DNA from 3 places in the Geobacillus sp. DSP4a genome. Region 3 is predicted to be linked to each of the others. Evidence: riboswitches for the same ligand, from Rfam matches in the RefSeq annotation. Region 3 holds a riboswitch; each other region holds the start of a gene.
The links. A riboswitch is a leader RNA that binds a small molecule or an ion and turns the genes downstream of it on or off. The one in region 3 is predicted to bind S-adenosylmethionine.
Positions count from the first base shown of each region.

Region 1: another riboswitch for S-adenosylmethionine. It lies ahead of ETC02_RS04015 (methionine ABC transporter ATP-binding protein); the one in region 3 lies ahead of ETC02_RS04785 (methionine biosynthesis PLP-dependent protein).
Region 2: another riboswitch for S-adenosylmethionine. It lies ahead of mtnK (S-methyl-5-thioribose kinase); the one in region 3 lies ahead of ETC02_RS04785 (methionine biosynthesis PLP-dependent protein).

Region 1 covers NZ_SDLD01000007.1:32,955-38,091, reverse strand. The annotation lists gene sufD (Fe-S cluster assembly protein SufD) at 1-139, opposite strand, end outside; gene sufC (Fe-S cluster assembly ATPase SufC) at 157-936, opposite strand; gene ETC02_RS04025 (MetQ/NlpA family ABC transporter substrate-binding protein) at 1,315-2,169, opposite strand; gene ETC02_RS04020 (methionine ABC transporter permease) at 2,184-2,852, opposite strand; gene ETC02_RS04015 (methionine ABC transporter ATP-binding protein) at 2,842-3,870, opposite strand; SAM riboswitch class I at 3,963-4,072, opposite strand; gene ETC02_RS04010 (sterol-binding protein) at 4,134-4,490, opposite strand; gene ETC02_RS04005 (thioredoxin family protein) at 4,645-4,959, opposite strand; gene ETC02_RS04000 (ribonuclease M5) at 4,956-5,137, opposite strand, start outside.
Region 2 covers NZ_SDLD01000021.1:42,149-47,285, forward strand. The annotation lists gene ETC02_RS09190 (pyridoxal phosphate-dependent aminotransferase) at 1-585, opposite strand, end outside; gene ETC02_RS09195 (carbon-nitrogen family hydrolase) at 684-1,499, shown strand; SAM riboswitch class I at 1,593-1,761, shown strand; gene mtnK (S-methyl-5-thioribose kinase) at 1,847-3,034, shown strand; gene mtnA (S-methyl-5-thioribose-1-phosphate isomerase) at 3,104-4,171, shown strand; gene ETC02_RS09210 (sugar ABC transporter substrate-binding protein) at 4,158-5,137, shown strand, end outside.
Region 3 covers NZ_SDLD01000009.1:2,939-8,075, reverse strand. The annotation lists gene ETC02_RS04815 (hypothetical protein) at 109-345, shown strand; gene ETC02_RS04810 (YjcZ family sporulation protein) at 425-550, shown strand; gene spoVIF (sporulation-specific transcription regulator SpoVIF) at 677-934, shown strand; gene ETC02_RS04800 (GNAT family N-acetyltransferase) at 1,052-1,486, opposite strand; gene ETC02_RS04795 (YjcG family protein) at 1,483-2,007, opposite strand; gene ETC02_RS04790 (alpha/beta hydrolase) at 2,046-2,774, opposite strand; SAM riboswitch class I at 3,192-3,302, shown strand; gene ETC02_RS04785 (methionine biosynthesis PLP-dependent protein) at 3,502-4,605, shown strand; gene metC (cystathionine beta-lyase) at 4,609-5,137, shown strand, end outside.

The DNA of each region.
Region 1 (5,137 bases), on a different contig from region 3:
CCGGTTTCGGAAGCGGCAGCCGCTCCGCCAACCGAAGCGCCTCAAGGCGCCGCTCGGTCAGCCAGCCCGGTTCGCCGCGTCCGCTTGAGAACGTGCGGATGTAGGTTTCATCGAATGGGATTTTCGTTTCTGTCGCCATAGTCCTCCTCCTAACGCTTACGCTTCTTGTCCGACCGTTTCGTCTTCGATGCCGAGTTCTTTTTTGATCCAGTCGTACCCTTCCGCCTCAAGCCGCTGCGCCAGCTCCGGACCGCCGGACTTGACGATGCGCCCTTGCATCATGACATGCACATAATCCGGGGTGATGTAGTTGAGCAGCCGCTGGTAGTGGGTGATGATCAAACAGCCGAACTCGCTGCTGCGCATTTCGTTGACACCTTTGGCGACGATTTTGAGCGCGTCGATATCGAGGCCGGAGTCGATCTCGTCCAAAATGGCGATTTTCGGCTCAAGCATCATCAGCTGCAAAATTTCATTTCGCTTTTTCTCCCCGCCCGAGAATCCTTCGTTCAAGTAACGGTGCGCCATATCCGGATTCATTTCCAAAAACGCCATTTTTTCATCGAGCTTGCGGATGAATTTCATGAGCGAAATTTCGTTGCCTTCGCCAAGCCGGGCGTTGATCGCCGCGCGCAAAAAGTCGGCGTTCGTCACCCCGCTAATTTCACTCGGATATTGCATCGCCAAAAACAGGCCGGCGCGCGCCCGTTCGTCGACTTCCATCTCGAGGACGTCCTGGCCGTCGAGCGTCACCGATCCTTCTGTCACTTCATATTTTGGATGGCCCATAATGGCCGATGCCAGCGTCGACTTCCCCGTTCCGTTCGGACCCATGATGGCGTGGATTTCCCCACCTTTGACTTCCAAGTCCACTCCTTTTAAAATTTCCTTTCCCTCCACGGCGACGTGGAGATTGCGAATCGTCAATACCGCCATGCAGCATACCTCCAATTCTCAATTGAGAGTCAATTCGCTCGCTTGTCTTCTAGCGATCGTTCATTCTCATTTTATTCTCATTACAATTTTATAACAAATGAAAACTGCCTGCAACTTCCCTGCTCTGTTTTTCACGATGGCCGTGTGAAAAACCGCATCATTTATTTATTTTACACGAAAACCGCAAGCTTGTACGAGTTTTTGCAAAAAAAGACCCCGTTTTTTTCCGGAGTCTAGTGAGCCGCCGTACTGGCGCGTTTGAACAACCGATGAAGCGCGGGAAAACAGACCGGCCGCGGCGTCTCTCCATCCAAAACGGTTTTGAACTTTCGGGCAGCTCTTTTTTGTGCAAAAAATAACGGAAGCGATTCGCTTCCGTTATTGATTGTTTGTCGCCGCTGGAATGACGGCGCCGTGGTATTTTTCTTTGATGAAATCTTGGATTTCTTTCGATTGCAGCACTTCGACAAGCGTTTTGATTTCTTTCCGGTTTTCATCGCCTTTGCGCACCGCAATAATGTTCACATACGGATTGTTTTTCGGCGACTCCACGGCGATCGGGTCTTTCGCCGGGTCCAAACCGGCGTCAAGCGCATAGTTGGCGTTGATCAAAACCGCATCGCCTTCGCCGTTTTTGTAAATTTGCGGCAGAAGTCCAGCATCGACGTCCGCTTTAAATTTCAAATGTTTCGGGTTTTCGACGATGTCGTTGACCGTCGCTTTCGTTTTATCGATGCCCGGTTTCAGCTTAATGAGCCCCTTTTCTTGCAGCATCGACAAAATGCGGCCATGGTCGGCGACCGAGTTGCTCATGATGATCGTCGCGCCGTCCGGCAGTTCTTCAATGCTTTTGTATTTTTTCGAGTATAAGCCGATCGGCTCGATATGAATGCCGCCGGCGTTGACGAAATCATAGCCGTGTTCTTTCATTTGCGATTCCAAGTACGGAATGTGCTGGAAGTAGTTGGCGTCGATGTCTTTATCAGCCAACGCTTTGTTCGGCAAGATGTAATCTTGGAACGTAATGATCTCCAAGTCGATGCCTTTTTCTTTCAAAATCGGTTTCGCTTTTTCCAAAATTTCCGCGTGCGGCACGTTCGACGCGCCGACTTTCAGTTTCACCAATTCGCCGCCTTTGCCCCCCTCGGCCGCGTTGTTGTTGTCGTTGCCGCCGCACGCCGCCAAAGCGAAGACAAGAACAGCAGCGAACAGGGCGCCAAGCCATTTTTTCATCGTTTTCTTCCTCCTTATCGTTTATCAATTTTGGAAGTGACAACGTCACCGATCAACTGAATGACAAAGACAATGACGAGCACCAACACGGTCGCGACAAACGTCACATCGTTATGGCTGCGCTGGAATCCTTCCAAATACGCCAAGTTCCCAAGCCCGCCGGCGCCGATGGCTCCAGCCATCGCCGTATAGCTGACGAGCGACACGGCCGTCACCGTAATGCCGGAGACGAGCGCCGGCAACGATTCCGGCAGCAGCACTTTCCAAATGATCGTCCACGTTGAGGCGCCCATCGCTTGGGCTGCTTCGATGACGCCTTTGTCGATTTCGCGAAGGGCAATCTCCACCATGCGGGCGTAAAACGGCGCGGCCCCAATGACCAAAGCCGGCAGCGCCGCATTGGCGCCAAGCATCGTCCCAACAAGCCAGGTGGTAAACGGAATGAGCAAAATGATCAAAATAATAAACGGAATCGAGCGGAAAATGTTCACAAACGCCGCAATCACTGTATTGACAAACCGGTTTTCCCATAGGTTGCCCTTCGCTGTCAAAAATAGAAGCAAGCCAAGAACGATTCCGAGGACGAAAGTGGCCGCCACCGCCACTCCCGTCATATACAGCGTCTCGACCGTCGCCGCCCACATTGTCTCCCATTGGACGTTCGGCAGGAGGTTAGCGAGCATCGTGAATCACCTCCACCGCCACCTGCTGGCTTTGAATGTAGTCAAGCGCCCGGGCAATTTCATCCGCCGCCCCATCGATGTGCACAAACAGCACCCCATAAGCGCCTTGATGGGTTTGCGAAATTTTCCCTTGCAAAATATTCATATCGACGGCAAATTGCCGCACGACCTGGCTGATGAGCGGCTGGCCGGCCGCCGCGCCGACAAACGTCAGCTGCGCGATCAGCCCGCTCGGATATTGGCCAAACAAATGGGAAATCGCCTCTTCCGTCTCTTCCGGCTCGACGAGCTGCTTGACGAACCGCTTCGTGATCGGCTGCTGCGGGTTGCGGAACACGTGCAGCACGTCGCCTTGCTCAACGATTTTGCCGTTTTCCATCACGGCGACGCGGTCGCAAATTTTGCGGATGACGTGCATCTCATGGGTGATGAGCACGATCGTCAGCCCGAGCCGCTTGTTGATGTCGACAAGCAGGTCCAAAATCGCATCGGTCGTCTGCGGGTCGAGCGCCGATGTCGCCTCGTCGCAAAGCAGCACTTTCGGGTTGTTGGCGAGCGCCCGGGCAATGCCGACACGCTGCTTTTGCCCGCCGCTCAACTGCGACGGATACGCCTCTTCCCGCCCCGTGAGCCCGACGAGCTCGATCAATTCATCGACCCGTTTTTGCCGCTCCGCTTTCGGAACACCCGCAATCTCGAGCGGAAACGCAATGTTTTCCCGCACTGTGCGCGACCAAAGCAAGTTGAAATGTTGGAAAATCATCCCGATCTCTTGACGCGCCTTGCGCAGCTCCCGCCCTTTGATGCGCCCCATGTCGCGGCCGGCGACGATCACCTTGCCGCCCGTCGGCTTCTCGAGCCCATTGAGCAAGCGGATGAGCGTACTTTTCCCCGCGCCGCTGTAGCCGATAATGCCGAAAATTTCCCCTTCGCGAATCTCAAGCGACACATTGTCGACGGCCGTGACCGAGCCGTTAGCCGCTTGATAGATTTTTGTCACATGTTCGAGTGTAATCATCGTTTCACCTTCCTTCCTCCCCAAGGCGGCGGAGCGCAAAAAGAAAACCTTTCTGCCCGCAGAGAACAGAAAGGTATTGTGCACCATTCCGTCTCTTATCTCTCAAAGCAGGCCGCTTTGTGTGAATTGGCACCTTTTCAGCGCACGCGCTGACGGTTGCCGGGCTTCATTGGGCACATCCCTCCACCTCTCTTGATAAGAGCGCAACAATCGCCTATTCGATTGACTACAGTTGTGATTGTATCACCTTGTGTCGAACATTGTCAATAAAAATTCCACCCAACATGCCGATACGGCTTAGCCAAATGGAGGAGCGACTCAAGCAGCAACAGATGACGAAAGCTTCCCGATACATGCACTTCGCGCAGCCGGACGAGCTGCTGCAGCTTCAGCTCGCCGCCTAAAAGCGAGCAAAGCGCTTTTTTGGAGCCGCGCACCGTCAAGACGTTCCGTTCATCAGGTTCCCTTCCGGCGGTAAGCTCCTTGCCGAGCGCCACCATGGCGGTCTCTTCCTCGCTTTCAAAGCGGACATACAGCTGCTCATCCGGCAAAATCGGCAACAAATGGCGCAACGTTTGCATCCGTTCCATAAACTGCCCTACCAACTCGCGCATTTCCATTGAGCATCCTCCCCCCCATCTCCTTTGTCCTTTTATTTCCATGCCGAAGGGGGAGAATCCTTTACAAAAATCTCGACAGCCGCCGTGGCGAACCAACGCCGTTTTTGTCATTTCCCAAGAAATGTGTCAAACGGCGTCAAAAAATAGCGGATCGTCAACGCGGCAAACGGGCGCGGATTGCTTCGTACAAATAAGGGACCGAATGGAACGCATACCATTTGCCGATGATCTCTCCGCCGACGAAAAGAAGCAAGCACGGAACGCTTTCAATTTTCCACGCCGCCGCCTGCTCGGGGATGTAGTTGATGTCCGTTTCGCAAAACGGTATGTCCGGAAACAATTGTTCTAGGACAACAAGCATGCGCCTCGCCAACTGGCACGTGCCGCACAGCGGGGTATACAACGAAAGAGCGAGAAGCGGCTCCCCTTCCACCATTCGCTTAATATCGTTTCGACCGATTGTGTTCACTCGCCTCTTCCTCTCATGAACGATTCGATACGGACGTCAAAATGGGCGCGCAGCAACACATGCGCCAAATGCCAGATCGGGGCGGCGGCCACTTCGCGATACGCCCGGTCAATGTAAATATGCCCTGCTTCCGGAAACACCCGGCGGAACTGCCGGCGCAATTTTTCCCCCGCCTCGT
Region 2 (5,137 bases), on a different contig from region 3:
CACCGTTTCAGCAAAAAACTCCTTCGTCGCCGTCGCGCCGGTCGGGTTGTTCGGATAGTTTAAAAACATCAGTTTCGCCCGGTCGGCCGCCGCCCTGGGAATGGCCGAATAATCCGGCAGAAACCCATTCTCCGCGACAAGCGGCATCATTTCCATCCGCGCGCGGGCGAGCGCGATTCCCGACCAATAGTCCGGATAACCCGGGTCCGGGACGAGCACGACATCGCCCGGGTTGACGAGGCAAAGCGGCAGCTCGACAAGCCCGGCTTTGCCGCCGAACAAGATGGCGACCTCGCGGGCCGGGTCGATCGTCACCCCGTACTCGCGCGCGTAAAACGCCGCTACGGCTTCTTTCAAAAACGAGTAGCCTTGAAACGGCGAATATTTATGGTATTTTGGGTTCGCGGCTGCCTTCTGCATCGCTTCGACAATGTGCGCCGGCGTCGGCTGATCCGGATTGCCCTGCCCTAAGTTGATCACATCATAACCCGCCTTGATCTTCGCACCGACTTTCGCCACGAGCGAGGCGAAAAACTGCTTCGGCAGCTGTTCAAGCAGTTCGGAAAAGGGAAATTCGATCGTCATCGTCCACACCTTCTCAAACATTCTTGAAATTCTAGTGCAACATCATATATCGTTAAAAGCAAAATGTAAAGAAAAATTTTTTTCCGAGGTGAACGCTCATGACGATCCGCATCGCCTGCCTGCAGCTTGACATTGCATTTGGCGATCCAGCAAAAAACGAACAGCAAGCCGAACAGGCCGTGGAATCCGCTGCCAAAGACGGCGCTGACATCATCGTGCTGCCAGAGTTATGGACGACCGGCTACGATTTGACGCGCCTGGATGAAATTGCCGACGAAGGCGCCGAACGGGCGAAGGCGCTCGCTTCCCGATTGGCGCAAACGTACGGCGTCCATTTCGTCGCCGGTTCGGTCGCCAAAAAAACAGCCGCCGGCGTGACAAACACGATGATCGTGGCCGACCGCCATGGCCAAATCGTCGGCGAATACAGCAAGCTTCACCTGTTCCAATTGATGGATGAACATTTGTATTTGCAGCCGGGAAACGAGCCAGGCTTGTTCTCGCTTGACGGGCTGCCGTGCGCTGGGGTCATTTGCTATGACATCCGATTTCCGGAGTGGATTCGCGCCCATGCGTTGGCCGGAGCGGAAGTGCTGTTTGTCGTCGCCGAATGGCCGCTTCCCCGCCTTCACCATTGGCGGACGCTCCTGATGGCGCGGGCGATTGAAAACCAATGCTATGTCGTCGCTTGCAACCGGGCCGGACGCGACCCGAACAACGTCTTCGCCGGCCATTCGCTCATCATCGACCCATGGGGCGAAATTATCGCCGAGGCGGACGAGAAGCCGGGCATTCTCTCGGCCGACATCGATCCCTCGCTCGTTGCGGACGTCCGCGCACGCATCCCGGTGTTTGCCGACCGCCGGCCGCACGATTATGAAGAGGCGGCAAAAAAATTTTTCAAAACGTATTGACAATCCGCCAGCCCAACCTGTATCATTCGAATCAAGCAACCAAACGATTGTTAACATCGTGAAAATTGCAAAAACTTAATAGCTAGATCGGTACTCTTATCAAGAGTTGGCTGAGGGAATTGGCCCAATGAAGCCCAGCAACCGACCGTAATGCTATCGTGAGATAGGGCGCACGCCAAAGGCGGCGCCGGAAGCGAACCGCTTCCGCAGGGCACGGTGCTAAGTCCAACAGAAAGACCGATGTCTTTCTGAAAGATAAGAGGCGCGAAGACGATGCATCTTCAAGCCTCTTTCCGTATGCGAAAGAGGCTTTTTCATTTGCCAAAACCTAAAGGGGGAACGTGAAAATGACGATTGTCCAATCCACTGTTTACGAACCGCTCACCGAACAAAAAGCGACCGCCCTCGCCGTCCGCCTCGGCCTATTCCGAGACGGGGCGCCGCTTGTGTGCCGCGAAATCGGCGACGGAAACTTAAACTTAGTCTTTCATATCGTCGATCAGGAAACGAAGCAAGGCGTCATCATCAAACAGGCGCTCCCGTACGCGAAAGTCGTCGGCGAAAGCTGGCCGCTCACGTTAAAGCGCGCGGTTATTGAAAGCAACGCGTTGCGCACGTTTGCCAGCTATGTACCGCAATACGTGCCGAACGTCTACTATTCTGACGAATCGCTTGCCATTACCGTGATGGAAGACTTGTCCCGTCTGCAAATCGCCCGCAAAGGGTTGATCGAAGGGAAAACATTCCCGCTTTTGTCCCGGCATATCGGCGAATTTATCGCCAAAACAGCGTTTTACACATCCGATTTCGGCATGAACCAGCAAGAGAAAAAGAAATTGGCGCAAAGCTTCGTCAATCCGGAACTGTGCAAAATCACCGAAGATCTCGTCTTCACCGATCCATTTTTCGACCATGACACGAACAACTTCGAAGGCGAGCTGCGGCCGGACGTCGAAACGCTTTGGAATGACGACCGCCTCCGTTTGGAAGCGGCGAAGTTGAAGCGCAAGTTTTTAACCGAAGCCGATGTGCTTCTGCATGGCGATTTGCATACCGGCAGCATTTTCGCAAGCACCGACGAAACGAAAGTAATCGACCCGGAATTCGCCTTTTACGGCCCGATCGGCTTTGACCTTGGGCAATTTTTCGCCAACTTGCTGTTAAATGCGTTGTCCCGCCCTGACGTTGAGCGCCAACCGCTCTTTGATCACATCGACCGGACCTGGGACGTCTTTGCGTCCATATTCTCGGAGCTTTGGCGCACCAAAAGCATCGAGACGTACGCCGCAACACCGGGCTTGCTTGACGAAGTGCTCCGGCATGCGTTCATCGATGCTGTCGGCTTTGCCGGCTGCGAAGTCATCCGCCGGACGATCGGCCTCGCCCATGTGGCCGACCTTGACGGCATCGAGCAGAAAGAAGCCCGCCTTGCCGCCAAACGACACGCGCTCCGCCTCGGCCGCCGCCTAATTGTCGAGCGCAACGAGCTGACCGGAACGGACGGCTTCCGCCGAGTGTTTGCAGAAACCGAATAGTAACACGGCGACGACCGGCCCAGTGCCGGCCCGGATCAACGGAAAATGTGAAAAGAAAGGAAGACGACGATGGACACCTTTGCCATCCCGCGCTCTGTCGAGTGGCGCGAGACGCATATCACGATTTTAAACCAACAAAAATTGCCATTAGCAACAGAATATATCGACCTGCATACGCTTGAAGACGTGTACGATGCGATCGCCTCGCTGAAAGTGCGCGGAGCGCCGGCGATCGGCATCACCGCCGCTTATGGTCTGGCGCTCGCCGCCTCGCATTATAAAGCGGAAACGGTCCACGAGTTCCATAGCCGCCTAAAGCAAGACCGCGATTATTTGGCAAGCGCCCGCCCGACGGCCGTCAATTTGGTTTGGGCGCTTGACCGGCTCACTGCCGCCGCCAAAGACGCCGCCTCGGTCAACGAAGCGAAAACGGCGCTTATTCACGAGGCGATCCGCATCCAAATCGAGGACGAAGATGTCTGCCGCCGCATCGGCGAACATGCGTTATCGCTTTTTCGCCCAGGCGACCGGGTGATGACGATTTGCAACGCCGGCTCGATCGCCACCGCCCGCTACGGCACGGCGCTCGCCCCGTTTTATTTGGCGAAAGAGAAAGGGATCGAGTTATCCGTGTACGCCCTTGAGACGCGCCCCGTTTTGCAAGGAGCGCGTCTGACCGCCTGGGAGCTGATGCAAGCAGGCGTCGACGTCACGCTTATTACGGACAACATGGCGGCGCAAACGATCAAAGCGAAAGGGATTCGCGCCATTATCGTCGGAGCCGACCGGATCGCACAAAACGGCGATACAGCGAACAAAATCGGCACGTTCGGCCTCGCCTTGCTCGCCAAATCGTTTGGCATTCCGTTTTACGTCGCCGCACCGTTGTCCACCATCGATTTGGCGACAAAGACAGGGGCAGACATCCCGATTGAAGAGCGCCATCCGGATGAAGTGACCCATCTGGCCGGCGTGCGCGTCGCCCCGGAAGGCGTCAACGTGTATAACCCGGCGTTTGACGTGACGCCAAACGAACTGATTACCGCGATCATTACCGAAAAAGGCATCGTCCGCGGCAGCTACAGCGCGGCACTGCCAGCGTTATTTGCAAAGGAGGAGCAGCATGAAACGATTTAAGGCCTTATCGTTCCTTTCTCTTCTTTTCTTTGCCGTGTTCTCCGTCTTGGCCGGCTGCACGAACGAGCAAGACGCCGTGAGCTCTAAGCCGGCCAGCGAAACGAAGCAAACGGCCATCCAAGGCGACACCGTCTCATCCAACAACCAAACCGCATCGAGCAGCGAACAGGCGGCCATCCCGGAGAAGCTGAAAAAACCGGTGAAGATCGCCGCCATTATGCAAATGTCCATCGGCACGTTCTCGTCGCAATACATCGCCGGCGTCAAAGAACAAGTGCAAAAGTTCGGCGGCGAAGTGCAAATTTACAACGCCGACAACGACTTGACGAAAATGGCCTCATACGTAGAAACGGCCATCACGCAAAACGTTGATGCCATTCTGCTTGATCACGGCCGCGCTGATGCGCTCGAAGGCCCGGTGAAAAAAGCGGTTGAAAAAGGCATCCCGGTCGTCGCCTTTGACAACGATTTGAACGTTCCCGGCGTCACCGTCATCGACCAAGACGACTACAGCCTCGCCTGGAAAACGTTAAAAACACTCGCCGAAGATTTAAATGGAGAGGGCAACATCGTCACGATTTGGGTCGGCGGTTTTACTCCAATGGAGCGGCGCCACGTCATTTATGAGGCGTTCAAAAAACGCTATCCGAACATAAAAGAAGTCGCCAAGTTCGGTACGGCGAGCGCCAACACGGCTTTGGACACGCAAACGCAAATGGAGGCCATTTTGAAAAAATATCCGAACAAAGGCGACATTGACGCCGTCTTCGCAACTTGGGACGAGTTCGCCAAAGGAGCGACGCGCGCCATCGAGCAAGCCGGGCGTACGGAAATCAAAGTATACGGCATCGATTTGAGTGACGAAGACTTGCAAATGATCCAAAAACCGAACAGTCCGTGGGTGGCGACAACAGCGACGGATCCGGCGGAAGTCGGCCGCGTTCAGGTGCGGTTCGCCTATCAAAA
Region 3 (5,137 bases):
TGTTGCCGTTCATCTTTACTTTACCATATGGCAAGGCAAAAAAGAACGGGGACGCCTTCACCTCGGGCAGTCGTTTTTGCATACAACAGTAAGAAAGGAGGGGAAAGTGTGAGCAAAGAGTTGGAAAAAGCGCTCGAAAATTGGGTTGCGTCGCGCAAAGAAGGGCATGAAACGTTCATCCGCCTGTTTGAACAATGGGGAAAGGACTTTAACAAACAGCTGCAAGAAATCGAAAAATTGAACAATGGATTTTTAAAAAGTGTACAAGGCAACTTGGACTACATCGAGCAATGGTTTGCGAAGAAGGAGCGGGAATTTGCCGAGCTGTTCCGCCGATTTGGATGACAAAATGGCCTTTGCGCCCATACGCCCCGCTAAGCCGGTGAATACGATACAGTAAACGGAGAAGGAGGTGAACATTATAATGGGCTTCTGCGGTTATGGTTATCCTTACGGCTACGGCTATGGCGGTGGCTATGGCGGTGGCTTTGTGCTGATTGTCGTGTTGTTCATTTTGTTGATTATTGTCGGCGCGGCATTTGTCGCCTAACGGAAAAAGCGAATGGGATACGGGCCGTTTCGGCGCCACGGAGCGGCTCGTATTTTTCTTTCCCTAATTTGATGCACGCCGAGGCGGGAGCATCATACGATATAGCAGGGAGAAGGAGGCGGAACGATGGATCAGCAATTTTTTAAAAACATCGAACAGAAAACAGGTGTCAATATGAAAGACGTTTTTGAGCTCGCCAACTCGCTGCAAAACGCCAATTTCAGCGATGAAAAAACGGTGCGCCAAGTGGTGAAGCGGGTGGCGCAAATTGCCAACCGGAAAGTGCCAAAAGAACTTGAGGACCAAATCGTCAAGGCGATCGTCCATAACGGCAAACAAATTGATTTGAACACGATCGCCAATATGTTGAACAACAAAAAGTAAGCAAAAGGGAGCTTGCGTGCGCACAGCTCCCTTTTGCTCTGCTTGGCTCAGGAGAGCGAAACGATGTTCGATGATCCCAAGCCTTGGATCAGTGTAGACGAGGCTGTTCTATGGCCATCATTCGAGCGATTTCACCATCGTGACATGTGGGATGCCGGCGTCCATAAAGACGCCGGAGACGGTCGTATAGCCGAGCTTTTGGTAAAACGGTTCTGCGTGCGTCTGGGCGTTCAGTTTCGCCGTTTTCGCCCCTTTTGTTTTCGCAAGCTGCTCCAACGCCTCCATCACCATCCGGCCGACGCCGCGGCCGCGGTAAGCCGGCAAAACGCAGATGCGCTCCGCTTTGCCAACCCCTTCATCGACCAGGCGAAACCGGCCGGCTGCGACTGCTTGTTCGCCATCGTATAGGACGAGATGGAACGATTCATGTTCAAATGCATCGATTTCTTCTTCTTCCGGCACGTTTTGCTCTTCGATGAATACAATCCGACGGACGCGCAACGCGTCTTCATACAACGCGCGGTCTTCCGTTGTTCCAATGGCGACGTTCATTCTCCCGTTTCCTTTCCTCCAACGATAAAGGTTTCATAGACAGTCCATGATCCGTTCTCGAGCTGGTAAAGAAGGTGGAACCGGTCGACCGTCTCTTCAAAATGGACGTTTTGCAGCCGCAGTTGGCTGTAGACGTCAGCGTATTCCGCATTCGGCAAATCGCGGCCAATTGTAATGTGCGGCACGAACACGAATTCCGGCTCCCCGGCAAACAGGCCGCTGTGCAGCTGCTCGTGCAATCGTTCCAGCACGTCGTTTGGCTCGACTTTCAAATAAATGATGTGGCTTGTCGGGTAAAACGAGCTGAATTTCGTCACTTTGATCGGAATCGGCTCCGTTTCCGCCGCGATGCGGCGCAGCTCTTTCGTCATTTCTTTGATTTGCTCCTCATCCGCCTCAAACGGGTATTTCAATGTAATGTGCGGCGGGATGAGGGCGTAATGGCTGTCGTACCGCTTCCGGTACGAGTTGGCGAAGTCTTGAATCCGCTTTGGCGGAAAAATGACAATGCCGTACTTCATTCCGCTTTCCCTCCTTCAGATGGTTCGTTTGCCGTTATTTACAGCGACAAAATGGCCGATACCGCCCGGGGCACATCCGGCTGCCAATACGTCCATGCATGCCCGCCGGCAAATTCATGGTACGTGTAGGGAAACCGCTTTTCGATCAATAAGTCCCGTGCGGCCCGGTTCGGGGTGATAAAATCGCGTACATGGCCGTCCGTCGTTTTGACCGCCGTTTCTTCTGCGCCGACGGAATGGTAAAGGGAAAGAAGCGACGGGTCGCGGAACGCGCGGATGCGTTCGAGCACCGAGTCGTCAATGTAAGGAGACTGCATGGCGATTTTTCCAAATGTATGCGGATACAACAGCCCGGCTAGAAGCGACACGGTTCCTCCCAGCGAATCGCCAATCAGCGCTCGTCCTTTGCCCATTTGATACGTCGGCAGCTCGCGATCCAAAAACGGCGCGAGCTCATGGGCTAAAAAGCGGATATAGGCCTCGTTTTTTCGACCGGCCGGGTGGTATTTCTCGTAGCGGTCGCTGACGTTCCGGTACGGGATGCCGACAACGATCGTTCGGTCGATCGTTCCTTCGTCCATGAGCGTCTCGATCACGGTTTTGATTTTTCCGTACATAAAATAATCCTTGCCGTCTTGCGCGATTAATAAAGAATATTTATGCAACGGAGAAAAATTGCTTGGCAAGTAGACAAGCAACCCGATTTCTTCTTGCAGCTCCCTGCTGTAAAGCGTATAATCGCGCATCGTTCCTGTTGCTGTCGCCATGATCATCCTCCATGAAAGCGCAAGTTCACTTGTTATTGTAACATATTTAGGCAAAAAGATGTTAACGAAGGGCTCGAATTTTTCGTGAACTTGCCGAACATTGGCGCCGGCAAAAAAATGACTTGCAAAAATGGCCGGAATGCGTTACAATTTTCTAACATCTTTTTCCAAAAGAAGTATCCCACTTCTAAACGAAGTGAAAGTGGGAGATGAATTTCGGTTGGCGTTAGCCAACGAATATGATAGAATATGGTTAGAACGGACACCTTCGGAACGAAGGGAAGCGTAAAGGGTTCTTGTGTGTGGCTTACCGTTCGGCGAACACACACAAGTCGCTTGAAGCCCCCACCTCTAAGCGAAGTGTAGGTGGTGGGTAGTTCACTAAATTAACAATTAACAAAATTAAATACGCAGCGGTTCTTATCAAGAGAAGCGGAGGGAACTGGCCCAATGAAGCTTCAGCAACCAGCCGCCCGGCGGCCAGGTGCTAAATCCAGCGAATTGAGCATTCAATTCGGCAGATAAGAAGAAGCATGACCCCATGTGTATGGAAAAGTCTTCTTCTTAGAAGACTTTTTTTATTTACTCAAGCGGCCGCTCCCTCAACCGAGAGGCGTCGAGGATCAAGGCCCTCGGCCGCTGCTTGACCAACAGCGGCGCTTCGTTGGGCGTTAAGTGGTTGGCCGTTGATCCATGATGGAATTTTCAACAGAAGGAGAGAGATGAGATGGAGAAACTAGAGACGTTGTTAGCGCAAATTGGCAACCGGAGCGAAACGGTGACGGGGACGGTCAACCCGCCAGTTTATTTTTCCACCGCCTATCGTCATGCCGGCATCGGGGAGTCGACCGGGTTTGACTATATCCGCACAGGCAACCCGACGCGCAAAATCGTCGAAGAAGCGATCGCGAGACTGGAAGGCGGCGACCAAGGCTATGCGTTCAGCTCCGGCATGGCCGCCATCCAGACGGTGTTCGCCTTGTTTCAGAGCGGAGACGAGTTTCTCGTATCGGCCGACCTTTACGGCGGGACGTACCGCCTGTTTGAGCGCGGCTGGCGCAAGTACGGCCTTCGGTTTCATTACGTTGACTTCACCGATCTCGATGCAGTGGAAGAAACGATAACGGAAAAAACGAAAGCCATTTTCTTGGAAACGCCGACGAACCCGTTGATGCAAGAGACGAATATTGCCGCCGTCTCTGAGCTCGCCAAACGGCACGGGCTGTTGTTGATCGTGGACAACACGTTTTACACGCCGGTGCTCCAGCGTCCGATTGAAGAAGGAGCCGATATCGTCATTCACAGCGCGACGAAATACTTAGGCGGCCATAACGATGTGTTGGCCGGGCTTGTTGTCGCCAAAGGCGAAGAGCTTTGTCAACGGTTGGCCGAGTACCATAACGCCATCGGCGCGGTGTTGTCGCCGTTTGATTCGTGGCTGCTCATCCGCGGGATGAAAACGCTGGCGCTAAGGATGCGCCAGCATGAAGAAAACGCCAAGCGCATCAGCGCCTTTTTGCGCGAACATGAAGATGTTACAGACGTCTTATATCCAGGAAGAGGCGGGATGCTGTCGTTCCGGATTGCCGATGAAAAGTGGGTGAACGGGTTTTTAAAAAGCTTGCGCCTCATTACGTTCGCGGAAAGCCTGGGCGGAGTCGAAAGCTTTATTACGTACCCAGCGACGCAGACGCATGCGGACATTCCTGAGGAAATCCGCATCCAAAACGGTATTTGCAACCGGCTGCTCCGTTTCTCGGTCGGCATTGAGCACGCTGACGATTTGATCGCCGATTTGACGCAGGCATTGAAAAACATGAAAGAGGTGTGAGCGATGGAACGGGAATGGTCGTTTTCAACGAAACTGCTCCATAACGAATGGAAAGTCGACCGCCACACGGGGGCGGTGAGCGTGCCGATCCAGCACGCCTCCACGTTCCATCAGTTCGATTTCGACACGTTCGGCAAATACGACTACAGCCGCTCCGGCAACCCGACGCGCGAGGCGCTCGAGGAAGCGATCGCCGCCTTGGAAGGCGGCGTGCGCGGATTCGCCTTCGCCTCCGGCATGGCGGCCATCTCGACCGCGTTTTTGCTTTTGTCCAAAGGCGACCATGTGCTCGTCACCGAAGACGTCTACGGCGGCACGTATCGGATGGTCACGGAAGTGTTGAACCGGTTTGGCATCGAGCATACGTTTGTCGATATGACCGATTTGCATGCCGTGGCCGAAAACATCCGGCCGAACACGAAAGTCATTTATATGGAAACGCCGTCCAATCCGTTGTTAAAAGTGACCGACATTCAAGGCGTCGTCAAGCTGGCGAAGGCGCACGGCTGTTTGACGTTTCTCGACAACACGT